DNA from 3 places in the Thiocapsa bogorovii genome. Region 3 is predicted to be linked to each of the others. Evidence: predicted binding sites of a transcription regulator. Region 3 holds the regulator's gene; each other region holds the start of a gene.
What was found. The regulator sigma-54, encoded in region 3, starts transcription at its own class of promoters, with help from an activator protein. The targets are predictions, from matches to a motif close to TGGCANGNTNCNTGCTT.
Positions count from the first base shown of each region.

Region 1: LT988_RS04945 (TOBE domain-containing protein) is a predicted target of sigma-54. The motif match lies at 3,985-4,001, and genes of this name have one in related genera.
Region 2: LT988_RS11080 (SIR2 family protein) is a predicted target of sigma-54. The motif match lies at 4,447-4,463, and genes of this name have one in related genera.

Region 1 covers NZ_CP089309.1:1,082,151-1,088,584, reverse strand. The annotation lists gene LT988_RS04965 (molybdopterin-dependent oxidoreductase) at 1-142, opposite strand, end outside; gene modC (molybdenum ABC transporter ATP-binding protein) at 230-1,315, opposite strand; gene modB (molybdate ABC transporter permease subunit) at 1,323-2,000, opposite strand; gene modA (molybdate ABC transporter substrate-binding protein) at 2,259-3,011, opposite strand; gene LT988_RS04945 (TOBE domain-containing protein) at 3,109-3,921, opposite strand; gene LT988_RS04940 (hypothetical protein) at 4,079-4,483, opposite strand; gene LT988_RS04935 (hypothetical protein) at 4,710-5,126, opposite strand; gene LT988_RS04930 ((2Fe-2S)-binding protein) at 5,744-6,214, shown strand; partial or broken gene LT988_RS25495 (molybdopterin cofactor-binding domain-containing protein) at 6,211-6,434, shown strand, end outside.
Region 2 covers NZ_CP089309.1:2,437,927-2,444,360, reverse strand. The annotation lists gene LT988_RS11095 (EAL domain-containing protein) at 1-1,261, opposite strand, end outside; gene purK (5-(carboxyamino)imidazole ribonucleotide synthase) at 1,574-2,728, shown strand; gene purE (5-(carboxyamino)imidazole ribonucleotide mutase) at 2,725-3,252, shown strand; gene LT988_RS11080 (SIR2 family protein) at 3,530-4,405, opposite strand; gene LT988_RS11075 (DEAD/DEAH box helicase) at 4,685-6,434, opposite strand, start outside.
Region 3 covers NZ_CP089309.1:3,095,802-3,102,235, forward strand. The annotation lists gene lptC (LPS export ABC transporter periplasmic protein LptC) at 1-462, shown strand, start outside; gene lptA (lipopolysaccharide transport periplasmic protein LptA) at 459-977, shown strand; gene lptB (LPS export ABC transporter ATP-binding protein) at 1,311-2,027, shown strand; gene LT988_RS14015 (RNA polymerase factor sigma-54) at 2,210-3,694, shown strand; gene hpf (ribosome hibernation-promoting factor, HPF/YfiA family) at 3,725-4,060, shown strand; gene LT988_RS14025 (PTS sugar transporter subunit IIA) at 4,296-4,745, shown strand; gene hprK (HPr(Ser) kinase/phosphatase) at 4,768-5,730, shown strand; gene rapZ (RNase adapter RapZ) at 5,787-6,434, shown strand, end outside.

The DNA.
Region 1 (6,434 bases), 2.0 Mb from region 3:
CCACCGGTGTCTGCACTGAACCACTCAGGGTCAGACTCTCGGAGGCAACAGGGCTTGTTTCGACATGGGTGTCGTGCGCCGCAGACGCGGCTGCAACGCCGATCAAGAGTGCGGTGACGAATGGCGTCAGGAATTTCGGCATCGGTTCTCTCGTGCAAGATCCGGAATCGGGGACACAGCGTCCGAATCCCGAAGGCACCATCCCGGTTCGGATGCGATGAGGTATTGCTCAATCACCCAAGAGCGCCACGGCCTTGATCTGCGCCCACATCGGCTTGCCGCGGGCGACGCCGAGATGGTCCAGCGAGCGGCGGGTAATGCGCGCGATCAGGGGCGTGCCGCCGGCATCCAGGCGCACCAGACAATGGGCGGGGGTGTCGGCGTCGGCGATCTCGACGACGGTGGCGGGCAGCAGGTTGGCGATGCTGGTGCCGGTGGCACGCTCCAGGGTCAGACTGACATCGCGGGCATGGATGCGTACGCGCAGGCGGTGACCGACCGGCTCCTTGCGTTGAGCGACGACGACGTTGCCGCCGGGGAAATCCAGACGCGACAGGTGATAGTTGTTGTCGTGTGCGGCGACAACGGCATCGATGACGACGCCGGCGTCCTCGGAGAAGGCCAGCAGCAGGTCCAGCCGCGCCAGGGTGTCCTTGAGCGGGCCGCTCGCGAGCACGCGCCCTGCGTCCATCACCACCAGATGATCGGCCAGGCGTGCGACCTCGTCCGGTGCATGGCTGACATAGAGCACCGGGATCGCCAGCTCGTCGTGCAGTCGCTCGAGGTAGGGCAGGATCTCCTGCTTGCGCGCAATGTCGAGGGCGGCCAGCGGCTCGTCCATGAGGAGCACCTGCGGGCTGGACGCGAGGGCGCGGGCGATGGCGACGCGCTGGCGCTCGCCGCCGGAGAGGCTGGCCGGCCGGCGCTCGAGAAGATGACCGATCCCCAACAGCTCGATCGCTTGCTCGAGACTGACCCGATCCGAGCGTGCCACCCGCGAGCGGGCCCGCTTCTGGCCGTAACGCAGGTTTCCCATCACCTTGAGATGGGTGAAGAGGCTGGCCTCCTGGAAGACATAGCCCAGCGCGCGTTGATGGGTCGGGACCCAGATGTTCGCGTCCTGCCAGACCTCGCCCCGGAAGACGAGGCGACCCTCGGGCGCCCGGACCAGGCCGGCGATACAGCGCAGCAGCGTGGTCTTGCCCGAGCCCGAGTGACCGAAGAGGCCAGTAACTCCGCGACCGGGGAGCTCCAAGTCCACGGCAAGGTTGAAGCCGGGCCAGTCGAGGTTGAAGCGTGCATTGATCGGTTCCATGGCGCGCTCACGTGTTCTTCTGGCTCGGGCGCCAGAGATAGAGCGCGAGCAGGACCAAGAAGGAGAAGACCAGCATCACGGCGGCCAGTCGGTGGGCGTCGCCGTATTCCATCGCCTCGACATGGTCGTAGATCTGCACCGAGGCGACCCGGGTCACACCGGGGATATTGCCGCCGATCATCAGCACGACACCGAACTCGCCGACGGTGTGGGCGAAGGTCAGGATGCCGGCGGTTACGAACCCGGGCGCCGCCAGCGGGAGGGCCACGGTGAAGAAGGTATCCAGCGGCGAGGCCCGCAAGGTGGCCGCGACCTCCAAAGGACGATCGCCGATCGCCTCGAAGGCGTTCTGCACCGGCTGCACCATAAAGGGCAGGGAGTACAAGACCGAGGCGACGACTAGACCCCAAAAGGTAAAGGGCAGCAGTCCGATTCCCAACGCCTGGGTGAGCTGTCCCACCGGCCCGTTCGGCCCCATGGCCACGAGCAGATAGAACCCGAGCACCGAGGGCGGCAGCACCAAGGGCAGCGCGACCACTGCACCGACCGGGCCCTTCCAGCGCGAGCGGGTCCGGCTCAGCCACCAGGCAACGGGGGTGCCGACAACAAAGAGAATCAGAGTGGTCACACCCGCGAGCCGCACGGTGAGCCAGATCGCCTGCAGGTCGGTTTCATTCAAGAACATCGCGCGATCCCTTCATGGAGCGATTCGGAAACGTGTGGTACACAGCCGCGCTACCCTCGGGCAACCCGGCGCAAACCCGATCTTAGGGGCGGGCAGGTTGTGATTGAACCGCGTCTCGGCAAAGGCGATCGCCTCCAACGCCCGCGAGCACAACAGGCCCCGCGGCAGCAGCATGCGGTGCTCGATCACCCGGGCAGGTCATGCCGCCCGAGGTGTCGCTCGGGGATCCGGCTGCGCACCCCCGAGCGGCACCTGTGCTCAGATCTCGTAGCCGAAGGACCTGATGATGGCGTGCGCCTCTTCACCCTGGAGGTACTCCATCAGGGCCGCAACCGCGGGCTTGTCTTGTCCCGGAGAGAGGACGACCGCGTCCTGGCGGATCGGCTCGTGCAGCGTGCCCGGAATCATCCAGGCGGAGCCGCTGGTGATGTTGCCATTCTCCATGACCTGCGACAGAGCGACGAACCCCAAATCCGCGTTGCCGCTGCTGACAAACTGGAAGGTTTGGGCGATGTTTTCGCCGGTCACGAACTTCGGCCGGAGCTGCTCGAGCAACCCGAGTCCGGTCAGCACCTCAATGGCCGCGGCGCCGTAGGGCGCGGTCTTGGGGTTCGCGACGGCCACCTTGTTGAAATCGTCCGATTTCAACACGGCGCCGTCGCTGTCGACGAAGTCGGGCTTCGACGACCAAAGCACCAGCGAGCCGACGGCATAGGTGAATTGGGTCCCGGCGACCGCGTCCCCCTCGTCGACCAGCTTGGTCGGCGTCGAGTCGTCGGCGGCCAGGAATGCCTCGAAGGGTGCACCGTTCTTGATCTGCGCGTAGAACTTGCCTGTCGAGCCATAGGCGGCCTTCACGACATGGCCGGTCTCCTTCTCGAAGGCAGCCGCGATCTCTTTCATCGGTGCGGTGAAGTTCGCGGCCACCGCGACCTGGATGTCGTCGGCGAGCGCGGGAGCGCAGGCTCCCGCCAGCATCAAGATGGCGAGCATGGATCTTGTGGTCTTCATCGAGTGTCTCCGGGGTGTGGGATGTGTGTGCGACCCGCTGCGTTATATCCGCGTCGATATAGCGCGGCGCGCGTTTGAAGAGCGCTTCGGCGAGTGCTTAGTCTTTGATCGCCAGGATGACGTGAGGCGCCTTGATCAGTGCACAGGCACGCCCCCCCTCGGTGATTCCGAGATCCTTGGTGCTCTCCATGGTGATGATGGCGGTGAGGCGGGCGCCGCCGTCGAGGGCCAGTACCACCTCGGTATTGACGGCCCCGTCGGTCACGCGCTCGACCGTCCCGCAAAGCCGATTCCGCGCCGAGGTCTTGAGCCCGCCGTCCTCGGTCGTCAGAATGACGAACGACGCCTTGATCAAGGCATAGGCCTCGACGCCCGGCGCGAGTCCGAGCGACTGGACGCTCTCGTTGGTGACGATGGCGACCAGCGGCGTGCCGCCGACATCGAGTGTGACCTCGGCGTTGACCGCGCCCGGTTTGACGGACGCGACGACCCCGCGCAGGTTGTTTCTGGCACTGACCTTCATATTCAAAGCTCCGATCAAGGTGTGAAAGCGATCGAAATCGCGGATGCCTTCGCGCAGTCGCGCGAGGAATTTTCTGTGCTCCCGCTCGGCCGCCTCGTAGACGGCGATCAAACGTCGGCCCTCGTCCGTGAGCGCCGTGCCCCCGCCATGGCGCCCGCCGGTGCGTCGCTGCACCAGCGGTTGCGGAGACAGGTTGTTCATCGTATCCACGGCGTCCCAGGCGTGTTTGTAGGACATGCCCATCGCCTTGGCGGCTTGCGAGATCGACCCGGTTGCACCGATTCGGCGCAGCAGCTCGATGCGTCCGCGACCGACGAATCCCTGATCGTTGCGGTCCAGCCAGAGCGAGGCGGCGGTGTCGATACGGTCGTCGGGCCTGTCTGTCATCGTGTCCGTGGAAGCGTCCGGCGGTTTCGCTATATTCACAAAAATATAACGTTTCCGAAAGAAAAGCACGAAACATGCCTGAATGTCGCAACAAGGGCATGCACGGTCGCGCGCGTCTTCACCACGTCTCCGAGCATGGCTCGGCGTCGGATCGATTTTACCGCGGCATCCGATCGTCGATGCTCAGCACGCAGGTTGCTGCGTCCTCCTCGCCGAGCGGCTCGACACGGCGGTACACCAGCCAGCGTCCGTCGTGCAGACGCCAGGCACTGAGGGACTCGCTGTAGGCGACCGCGAGATAGTATTCCTCGTCGTCGTCCGAGCGGACATCGAGCCGTCGGTAGTCATAGGCTTGGAAGCAGGGAACGTCGTCCCCGTCATGGCCGACGACCCTGCGAGCGGGGATCTCGTGATCTCGATACACCTGGAACGAGCGGGGCGGCACGACACGGTCGAGCCAAACCGGGCCCAAATCTTCGCGCCAGGACGGCCGACAATCGGGCGCCAACCCGGGCTCCCCCGGGGCGGGCCGACGTCCGTAGATGCACTGCGCATTAGTCATGGTGCTGGCTCCTGCCATTCAGTGGATCGCCATTCGAAACCGGTCCTTGCCGCGGTGCTCGCGCCCGCGCTCTGTTGGGGTTGCGACAATCGGCCCGTCTTGCGCGTGAACCCTACAACGGGAGCGGTATTGCACCGGGGCGACTCCCACGCGAGGCGGGGAGATTCGCGGCTTGTGCATGCGATACCGGATCGCGTCCCGCCCGCGGTCCGCCGGGCTTGCTCGATCAGCCCAAGATCCGTTCGTAGCTGCGTCGCAGCAGATCGAGCTCGACCGGCGGAAGGCCGCGTGCTTGGGTCAGGTCGATGAAGCTGCTGCCGTGTGCCTGCGCCGTCTCGAACGGGGGATCGATGCTCGTGAATCGGGCGAGAAAGACCTGCGTTCGCTCGTCCCCGGCGGCCACCTCGCAACGAAACCCCGGTTCCATCTCCAGGCTGCCGCTCGGAAGACCGAGGCGGACCTCGGCGTCGCGCAGGACCCGTGCGGGGTGGGTCACGACCTTCGGCGAGATCGTGCCGTTCTCCTCGACGACGGCCTCGTCCGGCAGGGCGTCGAAACCGCAGACGCCGCCGTAGGGCAGTCTCAGAAACCGGGTTCGGGCGCTGGTGGACTGCTTGTGATACATGATCAGACGCGGAGCCATCACGGATCCCCTTTCGTGTTGAGCCCGGCGAGCTGCCGGTGTTGAGTCGTGCAAGAGGTCACGCTGCCCTAGCAAACGCCGCGCCGTATCGGCTCGATGCCCGTGCTCCTCTGAGTCAAACCCTTTCCGTCGGTTCGGTAGACAGATGCGGCCGCCAGGCAGCCGCTCGATGCAGCGACAGCGCTGCTTGGGACGTCCGACGTGTTCGGATTTCCGCTGCCGTTCGGCGCATCCTGGTTGATGCGGGAGCCCTTCCGGCCCGGCCCGGTTTATCGCACTGCTCGGGAAGGTCAAGCGCACCCCCTTCGCCGTTCACAATTGGCCGGACCTACCGTCTACACCTGAGTGCGTCGACGTCGACCAGGCGAGAGAGCCGCCAGCCGTCTTGGCGGAGCATTGACCGACCCTCCCGCCCTCGCTAACCTCGCGTTTCAAGCCCCGGTGCGGCTCGCACGGGCGCTTGGGGTCTATATATTCCAGCCGGTTGCGCGAATGATGAGGGCTATGTGATTTCGTTTTTTGAATTCATCCTCAATGAATTTTAACCCTTGCTGTCGACCTTGTATGCCGGCACGTGATTGAATAGACCCTCCTCAAGACTGGATTAGGATCGCATCATGCAAATTTCGGTCAATGGAAAGCTTTACACGGTCGACGCGGAACAGGACACGCCGCTTCTTTGGGTACTTCGAGATCATCTGGGATTGACGGGTACGAAATACGGCTGTGGTATAGGCGCTTGTGGCTCGTGCACGATTCTCCTTAACGGGGAGGCGGTACGGTCGTGCTTGACAGCATTCGGGCGGGCGGAAGGCGAGGAAATAACTACCATTGAAAGTATCTCGAACGACAACAAGCATCCTGTGCAGCAGATATGGGAAGAGCTTCAAGTTCCCCAATGCGGTTACTGTCAGTCCGGGCAGATCATGAGCGCGATTGCACTGCTCCGCGAAACTGACGAACCTTCGGATGAGGATATTGATCAGGCGATGTCAGGGGTCCTATGCCGCTGTGGAACATATCCCAGAATCCGTCAGGCCATCAAAGTCGTAGCAAGTAGACTCGCTTCGCGGGGAGAGGGCAAATGAAGGCATTCCGTCCCGACAGAAGAAGGTTTCTCAAACTCGGTACAGCGATGGCGGGATCGAGCTTGGTGCTTGGGATGAGCTGGAGCTGCACCGCCGATGACCAGGATGACAATCGTAGTCAATCCAGCGGCTTTTCTCCAAATGCCTGGCTCAGGCTTGAATCAGATGGTGTGATTACGGTTATCGTCGCCGAGAGCGAGATGGGGCAGGGTCCCTATAC
Region 2 (6,434 bases), 660 kb from region 3:
TGCGTGCGGTGATGTCTTCGACGGTGCCAGCGGCGCGCAGTGCTCGGCCGTCGTTGTCGAATTCGAGAACCGCCCTTTGGCGCAGCCACCGCAGCCTGCCGGCGACAAGAGTCCGGTGCTCGACATCATAGGGTTCGCCCCGAAGCGCCGCCTGCCAGGCGGCCTGGACCAGCGTGCGGTCGAGTGGATGCACCTGCGCCAGGAAGCGCTCGAGGCTAAAGTGCGTATTGGGCGACACGCCGGTGATTCGGCAGGCAACGGCCGAGGCGATCGCCCGGTTTGACCGGATATCGAAATCCCAGCTCCCGACCTGCGCGATCTCCTCCGCGCGCTCCAGTTCCGCCTCGCGTGCCCGGATCTCGGCCGTGCGTTCGGCCAACTTCATCGCCAGCCGTGCCTTCTGAGTGCGTGCGTCGGCCAGCAGCTTTGCCAGCGTGGCCAGCAGGAGGCTGAAGAGCAGTCCCAGTCCGGCCCTTACAGCGAGCCCGAACGGATCACCCCAGCCGTCGATCGGGCTGAGGCTCAGGGTCCATTTGGTGTTCGGCACCGCGACCTGCGCCTCCACCGGGGAGACCGGCTCGACCGATGACGCCTCGATGATCTGCACGTCGCCGGTCGCCGGTGTGCCGGTCCAGAGCCGGTAGGCGATGCCGCGTTCGCCGAGCTGCGACAGTCCGCTGGGTGCGAGCGCATCGGGGAACGGCAGACGGGCGAGAGCGAACCCCCAAAAAACCGGGTTCCCCTGCGCATCCTCGATGAAGACGGGGTGGCTCCCGATGATGCCGGTCGTACTCCGAATCAGCGTGGATGCACTGGACAGGGTCAAGTGGCCGGTATCCCGAGGCGTCATGGTATCCGGGTCGCGAACCGGATCCTTCAACAGATCGAGACCGATCACCGACTCGTTGCCGGCACGTGGGAACACATCCCGTATAACGCCATCCGGCGCCAGGAACAGGGCGTCGATCCCGGGATAATGGGGGAGCATCGCCTTGCCGAACTCTTGGAAATCAGAGATCTTGCCCTGGCCCTGTTCTACGAGTGCGGCCAAGGCATGGGTCGAGGACATGGCGTGCTTGATGGCGTCGGCGATCGTATTCGCATACTCCTTCGCAAGGGTCGCGTTATCCGCGCGCATCAGCTGCACGCGCTGTTGCTCCGTGTTGATGATCACGGCGGCCGAAAGCACAAGTGCGCCCAGCAGGGTCGCGATCGCGATCGTCAGGGATGAGGTGGTCTTTGGTTTGTCGCGACCGCGCATGTTGCTCCGGCGATCTTGTCTCGCGCTTTCGTGTTGTATGAAATAGGGTGCTCGCGTCGGTCTACCTTGATCGGAGGTCCGCCGCGCCGGGCCATCACCTTGTCATCCTAGTGTTCGGCCAGCCGGAGCAGCCCGATTGTCTCGGCCCGCCTTCCGCGAGTTAGGGTTCCATCCGTACGGTCACAGAGTAGACCTTATCCACGTGTCGGTGTCGATCGAGCGAGATCGATCGGCCGCCGTGGTGCGCGGCGAAGAACGCGCTGCGGCATTGGGGGCTTTCCAATTTCGTCCCGAGCGCCGATGATTCACCGCATGGACGTCTTCCCTCTTCCCATTGCACGTATCGGCATCATCGGCGGCGGTCAGCTCGGCCGCATGATGGCGAAGGCCGCGAAACGGATCGGCTGCACTTGCGTGATACTGGACCCGACACCGGGCTCGCCGGCCGGTCAGGTCGCGGGACACCAGATCGTGGGTGCCTATCATGACCCCGCTAAGCTGCGCGAGCTGGCCGAGGCCTGCGACGTTGTGACCTTCGACATCGAGGATATCGATGCCGCGACACTCATCCAACTCGGGCGCGAGGGCCACAATATCCAGCCGCCCCCGACGGTGTTGGCCTTGATTCAGGACAAGCTCACGCAAAAGCGCGCGCTGAGCGCGGCCGGTATCCCGACGGCGCCGTTCGAGCCGATGCCCGAGCCCTCGGCCGGCGCCTTCGCCGCCTTCGGCTATCCCCTGGTGCAGAAGGTCTGCCGAGGCGGCTATGATGGCCGCGGTGTCTCGATCCTGGATGGTCCCGATGACTTCGACGGTCATCTGCCCGTGCCTTCTCTGGTGGAGCGCTTCATCCCCGCGGCCAAGGAGCTGGCGGTGCTGGTGGCGCGTGGACTGGACGGGGATCACCGCTGCTTTCCCGCGGTCGAGATGTGTTTTCGTCCTGGCGAGAACGTGCTCGAGATGCTGCTGGCTCCGGCGCAGATCCCGGCGGAAACGGCCGCTGCGGCGGAGCAGCTCGCGATACGCACCGTCGATGCTCTGGGCGGTGCGGGGATCTTCGGGGTCGAGATGTTCCTGACCGAGGCGGGCGATTTGCTGGTAAACGAGGTTGCGCCGCGCACCCACAATTCGGGTCATCACACCATCGAAGCGAACATGACCGACCAGTTCGAGCAGCATCTGCGCGCCGTCGTCGGTTTGCCGCTCGGCTCCACCGAGCAGCTCTGCCCCGCGGCCATGATCAACCTGTTGGGAGCGCCCGGTCATCGGGGGCGCCCCGTGATCAAGGGCATGGCGGAGGCCTTGGCGATTCCGGGCGTCTGCCTGCACCTTTACGGCAAGGCGGCGACCTCGCCCTATCGTAAGATGGGCCATGTCACGGTCTTGGACCGGGACATCGAGCAGGCCCGAGTCAAGGCCGAGCGGGTCCGTCGTCTGATCGAGATCTCGGGAGAGGATCATCCATGACCGTGTCCACCCCATCCTCGCCGTCTGCGGATCGTTCGGCCCAAGTCGGCATCATCATGGGAAGCGATTCCGATCTGCCGGTGATGCAGGATGCCGCCGCCGTGCTCGCCGAGCTCGGCATCCCCTACGAGATGACCATCGTCTCGGCGCACCGCACGCCCAAGCGGCTCTACGACTATGCCGAGAGCGCGGTCGAGCGCGGCCTGCGCGTGATTATCGCGGGCGCCGGCGGCGCAGCCCACCTGCCCGGCATGGCGGCGGCCATCACGCCGCTGCCGGTCATCGGCGTGCCGGTGAAGACATCCAGCCTCTCCGGGCAGGATTCGCTGCTCTCGATCGTGCAGATGCCGGCCGGCGTGCCTGTGGCGACGGTCGCCATCAACGGCGCCAAGAACGCGGGCATCCTTGCCGCTCAGATCCTCGGTGCCTCGGACGTACAGGTACGCGAGCGGATCGTGCGCTTCAAGCAGGATCTCGAGGCTACAGTGATGGCGAAGGTCGCCGCGATGGAGCAGCAGACCTGAATCCGCCGTAGATCGTCGCTCCGAACGGTCTCCGAGTCGTCTGTCAGAAATAGGTCGTGTGGTTCGGGCGCGCCAGCTTCGACGACGTTCCGAGCTGGCGCGGTTTAAGACGTAAAAAAGATACCGCAGGTTTCTCGCTACACCTTCTCCGTCTCTCCTCTGCTGTCCTTCATTCCCGGTTTTCCCATCCGGAACCGCGTCACCACGGACCTCGGTTGATTCAGATCACGTCGATCCAGCCCGAAGACCCCGCATGGTCCGGCAGACGCGGTTCAGTTCAGCAACCCACCTCATGCGTTGCCGGAATCAAGGCCCCCACCGCATCCCCGAGCCCGCTCGCAGCAATCAGATCCGGAATGTCCGCCTCGACGACCTCCACACCCTTACTCTCGCAAAAGCGCCGCTCCTTGTCCGTCGGATCCGGAATCAGGGCCCATCCGGCCGGCGTTCCCGCCCCGTAGATCAGGTCCGACATCACCATCCGCTCGGTATCGCGCAGCAGACGCAGTCCAAGGAAGAGGTACTGCCGATCCTGTCGGTAGGTCTTGAGAAACCCGGGGATCCCGAATCCGCCCATGAGCTCGGTCAGGTAGTCGACGAAATCCGCATCCGAGGCGATATAGGTCGCGTCCGGGCGCGGGCTGCCCATCGGCTTGAAAAGCACGGGAAGCCGCTGATCGACCTCCTCCAGCTCGACACGGCGATAGTTTGCGCCGTCGTAGTGGTCGAGCCGAAAGCGATAATCGGTGCCGGCGATGCGGGCGATCCCACGCACCAGCGTATGCGGAACCCCGACGTAGGAGTCCTGCAGCTGGGTATCCCGATTGATATCGATGACGTAGCGCGGCTGTAGATCCTGCAGCCAGTCGTGCAGAGGCGCTCGCGTCCAAATGCGCTTGCCGTAGGTGGTGTCGAGAAATCGGTTCACGGCACTGCGGCCGCGTTTGAGCTCCACATCCATGGCCGCGCGGGGAAATTCCCACATGAGGCGTGGAGACATGGGCTTGCCGCCGTTCATGGCGAGGATGAGGCTGTCGCTGTCGGCCGGGATGGGCTCGCCTGTGGCGGTGTCCACCACGCCGGCGAGCGCGCCGGGACCGAGATAGGGAATCAGATCGCCACGCGTAAGCGCAGCTGCGAGTCGTTGAAGCATCTTGGGGACCTTTTGCGACCGAGAGAGAACATCGGGTGCCCAAGCAAGAACAACGCCACTAACCCTATCCCAAGATCACAGGCATGCACCGACGTGCAGCACCTTTAATCAGGGTCAAATGTCCCCGAACCTCCGCCCCCTTGTCCCCTTCCCGACAATCCAATCGCTTTCGCCTTTTCCCTTTTCCCTCATTTTTCTGAACCGCGTCGACTCAAGGTCCGAGTCGATACTCAAACCTCCGCACCGGGCTCAAGCCTTAAGCCAGGCCCCGGACGCGGTTCAGCTGGGGTCTGATCGCTTGCGCCGACGCTCCTGATGAGATCCGACCTCCCGAGGCTTGCGCTCGTAGGTCGGTTGCTCGGGGCGAGCCCCGCCGGTGTTTTCTGCGCCGCCGCGTCGCGTCCCGCCGGCCGAACCATCCGCCAGCGAGATCCGCAGCGCCTGCCCGCGGACGTAGACCCGCTTGAGATGGTTGAAGATCTCGCGGGGCATGCCCTCCGGCAGATCGACGAGCGAGTGATCGTCTCGGATGTCGATCCGGCCGATATAACGGCCTTCCAGCCCCGACTCGTTGGCGATGGCGCCGACGATCTCGCGCGGGGTGGCGCCGTGTTGGTGGCCGACCTCGATCCGATAGCTGGTGAGCCCCTCGGATCCGCGTCCCTGAGGACGTGGTCGGTCGCGACTCTCTTCGCGGGCCCCTTCGCGCCGAGGCGCCGTGCCACGCTCGCCGTCGCGCGGGACGCGCGGACGCCTTTCCTCACGACCTTCGCTCCGTGGGCCGCGCTCCGGACGCTCGGGCCGAGTCGCGGCCGGGCGCGGCAGATCGGCTTGGACATCCAGCGGGCGTTCGCGCTGGGTCAGGTAGGCCAGCGCCGCGGCGATGTCCATCATCTCCAGTTCCTGCTCCGTGGCGAGCCGTGCCACCAACCGGTAGAAAAAATCCAGGTCTTGTTCGGTGAGGGTCTTGCGCAGCTCCGCGGTGAAGCGGTCGATCCGCGACTCGCTCAACTGCGAGGCCGAGGGTGGCTCCATCGCCGGAACGCTGCGTCGGATGGTGCGCTCGATCGCACGCAGTAGCCCGCGCTCGCGCGGCTCGACCAGCAGGATGGCGCGCCCGGCACGACCGGCCCGTCCGGTCCGCCCGATTCGGTGGACATAGGCGGAGGGATCGGTCGGGATGTCGTAGTTCACGACATGGCTGAGCCGCTCGACATCGAGCCCGCGCGCGGCCACATCGGTGGCGACCAGGATGTCGAGTTGGCCCTGCTTGAGTCGCTCGACGGTGCGCTCGCGCATCTCCTGGCTCATGTCGCCGTTCAGCGGCTCGGCGGCGAAACCGTGTGCCTTGAGCTTGTCGGCGAGCTCCACGGTTGCATGCTTGGTGCGCACGAAGACGAGCATGCCGTCGAAGGGCTCGAGCTCCAGGATGCGAGTGAGCACGTCCAGCTTGTGAAAACGCGTGACGACGCAGTGGTGCTGATCGATGGTGTCGACCGTCTCCGAGTCTGACGTGACGCGAATCTCGACCGGATCCGACAGTCTGGTCTGGGCGACCCGGCGGATACCCGCGGGCATGGTGGCGGAGAAGAGTGCGACCTGGCGTCCGGGGGGCGTCTGCTCGAAGATCCAGTCGATATCCTCCGCGAAGCCCATGTTGAGCATCTCGTCGGCCTCGTCCAGGACCAGCGTCTTGAGCATGTCGAGCGCGAGCGTGCCGCGCTTGAGATGGTCCATCACACGGCCGGGCGTGCCGACGATCACCTGAGGATTGCGCTTGAGCTGGCTCAGCTGCAGGCCGTAGCCCTGACCGCCGTAGATCGGCAGTACAAGAAAGCCCTTCAGATGCTGAGCATAGCCCTGGAAGGCTTCGGCGACCTGCAACGCGAGCTCGCGGGTCGGCGTGAGAACCAGCACCTGAGGTCCGCGCTGCGTCGGATCGACGCGGCTGAGCAGGGGGAGGGCAAAGGCCGCTGTCTTGCCGGTACCGGTCTGGGCCTGCCCAAGCAGGTCGCGACCGGCGAGCAGG
Region 3 (6,434 bases):
GTTTCGCGCTTCAACGCCGTAGAGACCGACGACATGGGGAAACCGAGCCGGAGCCTGGTCGCCGACCAGCTGCGCCAGTATGTCGAAGAGGATGTCTCGGAGCTCGATCGCCCGCGCATGACCCTCTATCAGCGCGAGGGCGATACCGCCGTCGAGCCGTGGCGCGCACGCGCCGACACCGGCCTCGTCCTCCCCGGCGGCGAGGAGGTTCTGCTCGAGGGGGCGGTGGAGCTCGAGCGCAAGGGCGACGCGAGCCGGCCCGACACCCACATGGAGACCGAGCTGATGCGTATCTGGCACAAGAAGGCTTTCGCGGAGACGGACCGGCCGGTCCAGGTCACCAGTGCCTTGGATCGGCTGAACGCCACCGGGATGCGCCTCTGGTACGACGAGCCCGTGCGTGCCCAATTCGACGGACGCGCATATCTTTATATTGCGCCCGAGCAGGACGAGGAGCCATGAGCGAGAGAGGATTCTACGACCGGCGGCGGGACACCGTCACGGCCGCGACCCTGGCCTTCGTCATTGGCCTCGCGAGCGCCCCGGCGGCAGCGCTCGAGGACGATGCGAACCAACCCATCTTGATCGAAGCAGACGACGTCGAGGTTCTGGAGGCGGAGAACACCAGCATTTATGTCGGAAACGTTCAAGTCGACCAAGGAAGCATGCGACTCCTCGGAGATCATGTGACCGTTTATCATCGCGACGACCGCCGCCCGCGTTTTATTATCGCACTCGGCGCCCCGGCGAGCTTCAAACAGCTCCTCGACAACGACGAGGGCGAGGTCCTGGCCTTCGCGAAGCGGATGGAATACGACGCCGACAAGGACGAGCTCACCCTCATCGAGGACGCCTTGCTGATTCAGGGGGCCGACCGCGTCGCGAGCGAGCGCATCGTCTACGATCGCGCGCGCGCCCATTTTCGCGCGGGGGGCAGCGGACGGGTCAAGATCACCATCACCCCGGAGGAGGAATGAGGCTAAACCGCGTCCGGGGCAGACGATGACCTTTGATCGGAGACCACCCTTGAACAATCCCGAGAGCCTAGGCGGCGACGCGGTTTAGGATGAGCGATCTTATCGCGGATTCCGACTCGGACTTAAACCGCGCCCGGTGCGGTATGCGTCGTTTGTTGGGGTGGCTTGGCTGCGCCAGCTCCGACAACTGTCTGAGCTGGAACGGTTTACGGTATTCAGAATATTTGATTCCAAACCGCGTCTTCTAAAAGGTCGAAAAAATCCTTGAACCCGACACAACATGAAAACGACGCGTTTCACTCTGGACGCGGTTTAGGGTCGGGCTCGACGACGCTGCGCGCGGAGCATCTGAAGAAGAGCTACCGCGGACGCCAGGTCCTGCGGGACGTCAGCGTCGGTGTGGATGCCGGCGAGGTCGTGGGCCTGCTCGGACCGAACGGCGCGGGCAAGACCACCTGTTTTTATCTGATCGTCGGCCTGATCCCGGCGGACGAGGGCCGTATCGCGCTGAGCGGGCAGGACATCACACTAAAACCGATGCATGCGAGGGCACGCTCCGGCCTGAGCTATCTGGCACAAGAGCCCTCCGTGTTTCGTAAGCTCAGCGCGCGCGACAACATCCTGGCCATCCTGGAAACACGCCGCGATCTATCCCGGGCCGACCGTAACCTGCGCTGCGAGCGCCTCCTCGAAGAGTTGGGAATCGCCCATGTCGGTGGATCGCTTGCGCTGAGCCTCTCCGGCGGGGAGCGGCGCCGCCTGGAGATCGCACGCGCGCTCGCGGTCGACCCCCTGGTGATGCTGCTCGACGAACCCTTCGCCGGGGTCGACCCGATTGCCGTCGGAGACATCAAGGCTATCGTTTCGCATCTGCGCGATCGCGGGATCGGCGTACTGATCACCGACCACAACGTGCGCGAGACGCTCGATATCTGCGACCGCGGTTACATCATCAGCTCGGGGTGCGTCATCGCGGCAGGCACCCCCGCCCAGCTCTTGGCCGATCAACAAGTGCGCGACGTCTACCTGGGCGCAGATTTCTCCATGTGAGCGCAAGCCCGCCACTTCACCGGCACGCGCATCCGTTGGATGCTCTTTCCGAGATGTTGGGTGTAAGATGGCCGGCATGCCTCGGCTGATGACGCCTTCACCGGACTCAAACGGCTGGAATCGAGCAGAATTGGCCATGGCCGCTACCTGATCGAACACATCGAAAAGCGCATCCGCGATCCATGAAGCAATCCATCCAGCTTCGGCTCGGCCAACACCTGACCATGACGCCTCAGTTGCAGCAGGCGATCCGTCTGTTGCAGCTCTCGACACTGGAGCTCCAGAAGGAGATTCAGGAGGCGCTGGACACCAACCTCATGTTGGAGGAGGGCGACGAAGCGGACCGATTCAACGTCGGCGAGCAGCCGCAAACGGGCACCATCCAGAGCGAGGATATCGAAACACCGCGCCTGGCGGTCGAGCAAACCGTCGACCGCGAGATCCACGCCGAATCCAACGAGATGCCCGACGAGCTGCCCGTCGACACGCTCTGGACCGATGTCTTCGACTCCTATCTGCCGAGCACGTCGCACGGATCCGACGACGGCTCGGACTACGATCCCTTTGCCCAACAGAGTCGCCCTCAGACCCTGCTCGACCACCTCGCTTGGCAGCTCAACCTCTGCAGGCTGAGCGAGCGCGACAATATGATCGCCCAAGCGGTTATCGATTCGATCGACGCCGACGGCTATCTGCGCATCGATATCGACGAGCTGCTCCTGACCGTCGACCATCCCGAGATCAGCGCAGAGGAGGTCGAGGCGGTTGTTCACCGCATTCAATCCTTCGACCCCCCGGGCGTGGGTGCGCGCAATCTCCCCGAGTGCCTGCTGATTCAACTGAGCCAGCTGCCTGCCCAAACGCCTTGGCGAAACGCTGCGATGGCGATCTGCCGCGACGGGTTCGAGTATCTGGCGAAGCGCGACGTCGCTTCCCTGGTCCGTCAGCTGAAGGAATCCGAGGAAGCCGTTGCCGGAGCGCTGGCCCTGATCCGACGTCTCAATCCGCGACCCGGAAGCCTGATCGCCGGCGCACCGGCCCAGTATGTCGTTCCCGATATCTTCGTGCGCAAACGCGAGGGCCGATGGTCGGTCGAGCTCAATCCCGAGTCAATGCCTAAACTCAGAGTGAACGCCGAGTATGCGCGCCTGATCCGGCGCGCCGATCAAAGCGCGGACGGCGTCACCTTGAAGAGCCATTTGCAGGAGGCACGCTGGTTCATCAAGAGCCTGGCCAGCCGCAACGACACGGTGCTGCGCGTCGGGGCGAAGATCGTCGAGATGCAGCAGGAGTTCTTCGAGCACGGAGACGAGGCGATGAGACCGATGGTTCTGCGCGATGTCGCCGAGGCTTTGGAGCTTCACGAGTCGACCGTATCGCGAGTGACGACACAGAAATACATGCACACGCCGCGGGGAACCTTTGAATTCAAGTATTTCTTTTCCTCGCACGTCAACACCGCTTCTGGCGGGGAATGCTCGTCGACCGCGATCCGTGCCCTAATCCGCAAGCTGATCGCCGGCGAGTCCGCGAGAAAGCCCATGAGCGACAGCAAGATCGCACAAGAACTCGCCGATCAGGGGATCAATGTCGCGCGGCGAACCGTCGCCAAGTACCGCGAGGCCATGGGGGTTCCACCCTCAAACGAGCGCAAGCGCCTGGATTAGCAGGCACTTTGAACAATAAGGAGTCAGCAGATGCAGATCAATTTGACGGGTCATCACATTGACGTCACCGACGCGCTGAAGGGCTACGTCGACACGAAGTTCGAGCGGCTTGCGCGGCACTTCGACCACGTCATCAACGCGCACGTCATTCTCAGCGTCGAGAAGCTCGCCCAAAAGGCCGAAGCGACACTGCATATCAACGGCAACAAGCTCTTCGCCGACTCGGTCCATGAGGACATGTACGCTGCGATCGACGGTTTGATCGACAAGCTCGATCGCCAAGTGCTTCGCCACAAGGAGAAAAAGAACGATCATCGCGCTACGAGCCCGAAGATCAGCGAGGGCGAAGAACCCGATCAGATCTGATGCACCAGGCGTCGCGAAGGCGCCTCCGAGACCCCCGATGGGCGCTCTTGCCCGTCGGAGGCATGATACGAACGGGATCGGTGAGGGTTGGCAGGCGGAATCGCCGACCCCGTCCAGACATCCGAGGATTCTCAGGATCCATGATCACATATTCTCGCCCGCCATCGCTGCGCGGGCCCCGTTTCAAGAGCCAGCCGAAGCGCCCGTTACCCGCGGCGCACGGGAGCCGATACCGATGCTCAGCCCGGAACTGATCAACGAGGCCCGAATCGGTCAGGGGCTTGAGATTTCCAGCAAGAAGCGCTTGCTCGAGACCCTTGCCGAGCTGCTCGCCAACGACCATCCGCGCTTGAGTACGGAGAACGTCTTCGAGCGCCTCCTCGAGCGCGAACGCCTCGGCAGCACCGGTCTCGGACACGGCGTGGCCCTGCCTCACGCGAGGATCAAAGAGGTCTCGCAGGTGATCGGGGCTTTCGTACAAACGACTCGGGGGGTCGATTACGACGCCGCCGACGGCGAGCCGGTCGATCTGGCCTTCGCGCTCTTGGTTCCGGAGACGGCGACCGAGGAGCACCTCCAACTGCTCGCCTATCTGGCAGGCCGCTTCAGCGAGTCCGCAACGCGGTCGCAACTGCGCGACGCCGACTCGCCCGCGGCGATTCTGGACCTTTTGAAGGCCACCTAGCGGTCAAGCCGGGCCGCCAGCGATGATCGAAAGCCTTCAATCTCTGATCGCTCAGACCGGACCCCGGCTGAAGCTGCGCTGGATCACGCCGGAGCCGACGGCCGCGCGTCCGCTGCGCGGCGACGATCCCGGAACCACCCGGCAGTCGCTCATCGGCTCACTGAACTGCATCCACCCCAATCGGCTGCAGGTGATCGGCAATGCCGAGCTGATCTATCTGGCGCACCTGGGCCGGACCGCCTTCGGCGAGACCGTGGAGAAGCTCTTCGGGGATCATCCGACCGCCGTCATCTTCTCCGACGGTATCGAACCGGAGCCCGCCTTCCGCGAGGCCGCCGAGCAGACACGCACGCCGCTCATCGGCTCCTCCCTGGGCGACGAAGAGCTGATCAACCACCTTCGCTACTTCCTGACCCATGCGCTCGCCGAGCGCCGCACGGTGCACGGCGTCTTCATCGAGGTCTTGGGCATGGGCGTCCTCTTGGTCGGTGATCCGGCCGTCGGCAAGAGCGAGCTGGCACTCGACCTGATCTCGCGCGGCCACCGGCTCATCGCCGACGACGCGCCGCGTTTCGCGCGCATCGCCCCGGAGACCTTGGAGGGGACCTGTCCCGAAGCCCTGCGCGATTTTCTCGAGGTTCGCGGTCTGGGGATCCTCAACATCCGCGCCATGTTCGGCGAGGGCGCCGTCGTGCGCAGCAAGACGCTGAACCTCATTATCGATCTCCAGCCGCTCGACCAGCAGCAGTTGGAGTGCATCGATCGACTCAGCGGCAGCCTCTCGGTACGCAACATTCTCGGGGTCGCCGTCCCCAAGATCACGATGCCGGTTGCGCCTGGCCGCAACCTGGCGATCTTGGTCGAGGCGGCCGTGCGACACCAGATACTGCGCATTCGCGGCTACGATGCCGGTGTCGACTTCGTCGACCGCCAGGCGCGCGCCATCAGTATCGATCGACCCGACCCGCCGAGATCACCGTTATGACCGGACCACCCGCAGAGGAGCACGGGCGCGAACGCGCACAGTCCGTCGGCAAGCCGATGAGGCTGGTCATCCTCAGCGGCCTGTCCGGCTCGGGAAAAAGCGTCGCGCTTCACACCCTGGAGGACGTGGGTTTCTACTGCATCGACAACCTGCCGCTCTTCTTGCTGCAGGATCTCGCTCTCGGACTGCACGAGGGGCTCGACGATGCCTTCACGATGACTGCGGTCGGGATCGACGTGCGGACCAGTCCGGGCAGCGGTCCCGAGGAGCTCCGACACCTTCCCGAGCTGGTTCGCTCGGCACGCGAGCGCGGTATCGGCTGCGACGTCCTCTTCCTCGACGCACAGACCGAAACCCTGATCAAGCGCTTCAGCGAGACCCGTCGCAAGCACCCCTTGACCGGCGGGGACCGCTCGTTGCCGGAGGCGATTGCGCTCGAGCGTCGCCTCCTCGAGCCGATTCGCAGCTGCGCGGATATTCGCATCGACACGACCCAGACCAACGTCCATGAGCTGCGCGATCTCGTGCGCAGCCGCTTGGTCGGCGGCGACTCCCCGAAGGCATCCATCCTGCTTCAGTCCTTCGGCTTCAAGCACGGTGTCCCCCACGATGTGGACTTCGTCTTCGACCTGCGCAGCTTGCCCAATCCGCATTGGCAACCCGAGCTGCGCCGCTTGACCGGACGCGATCGGCCCGTCATCGAG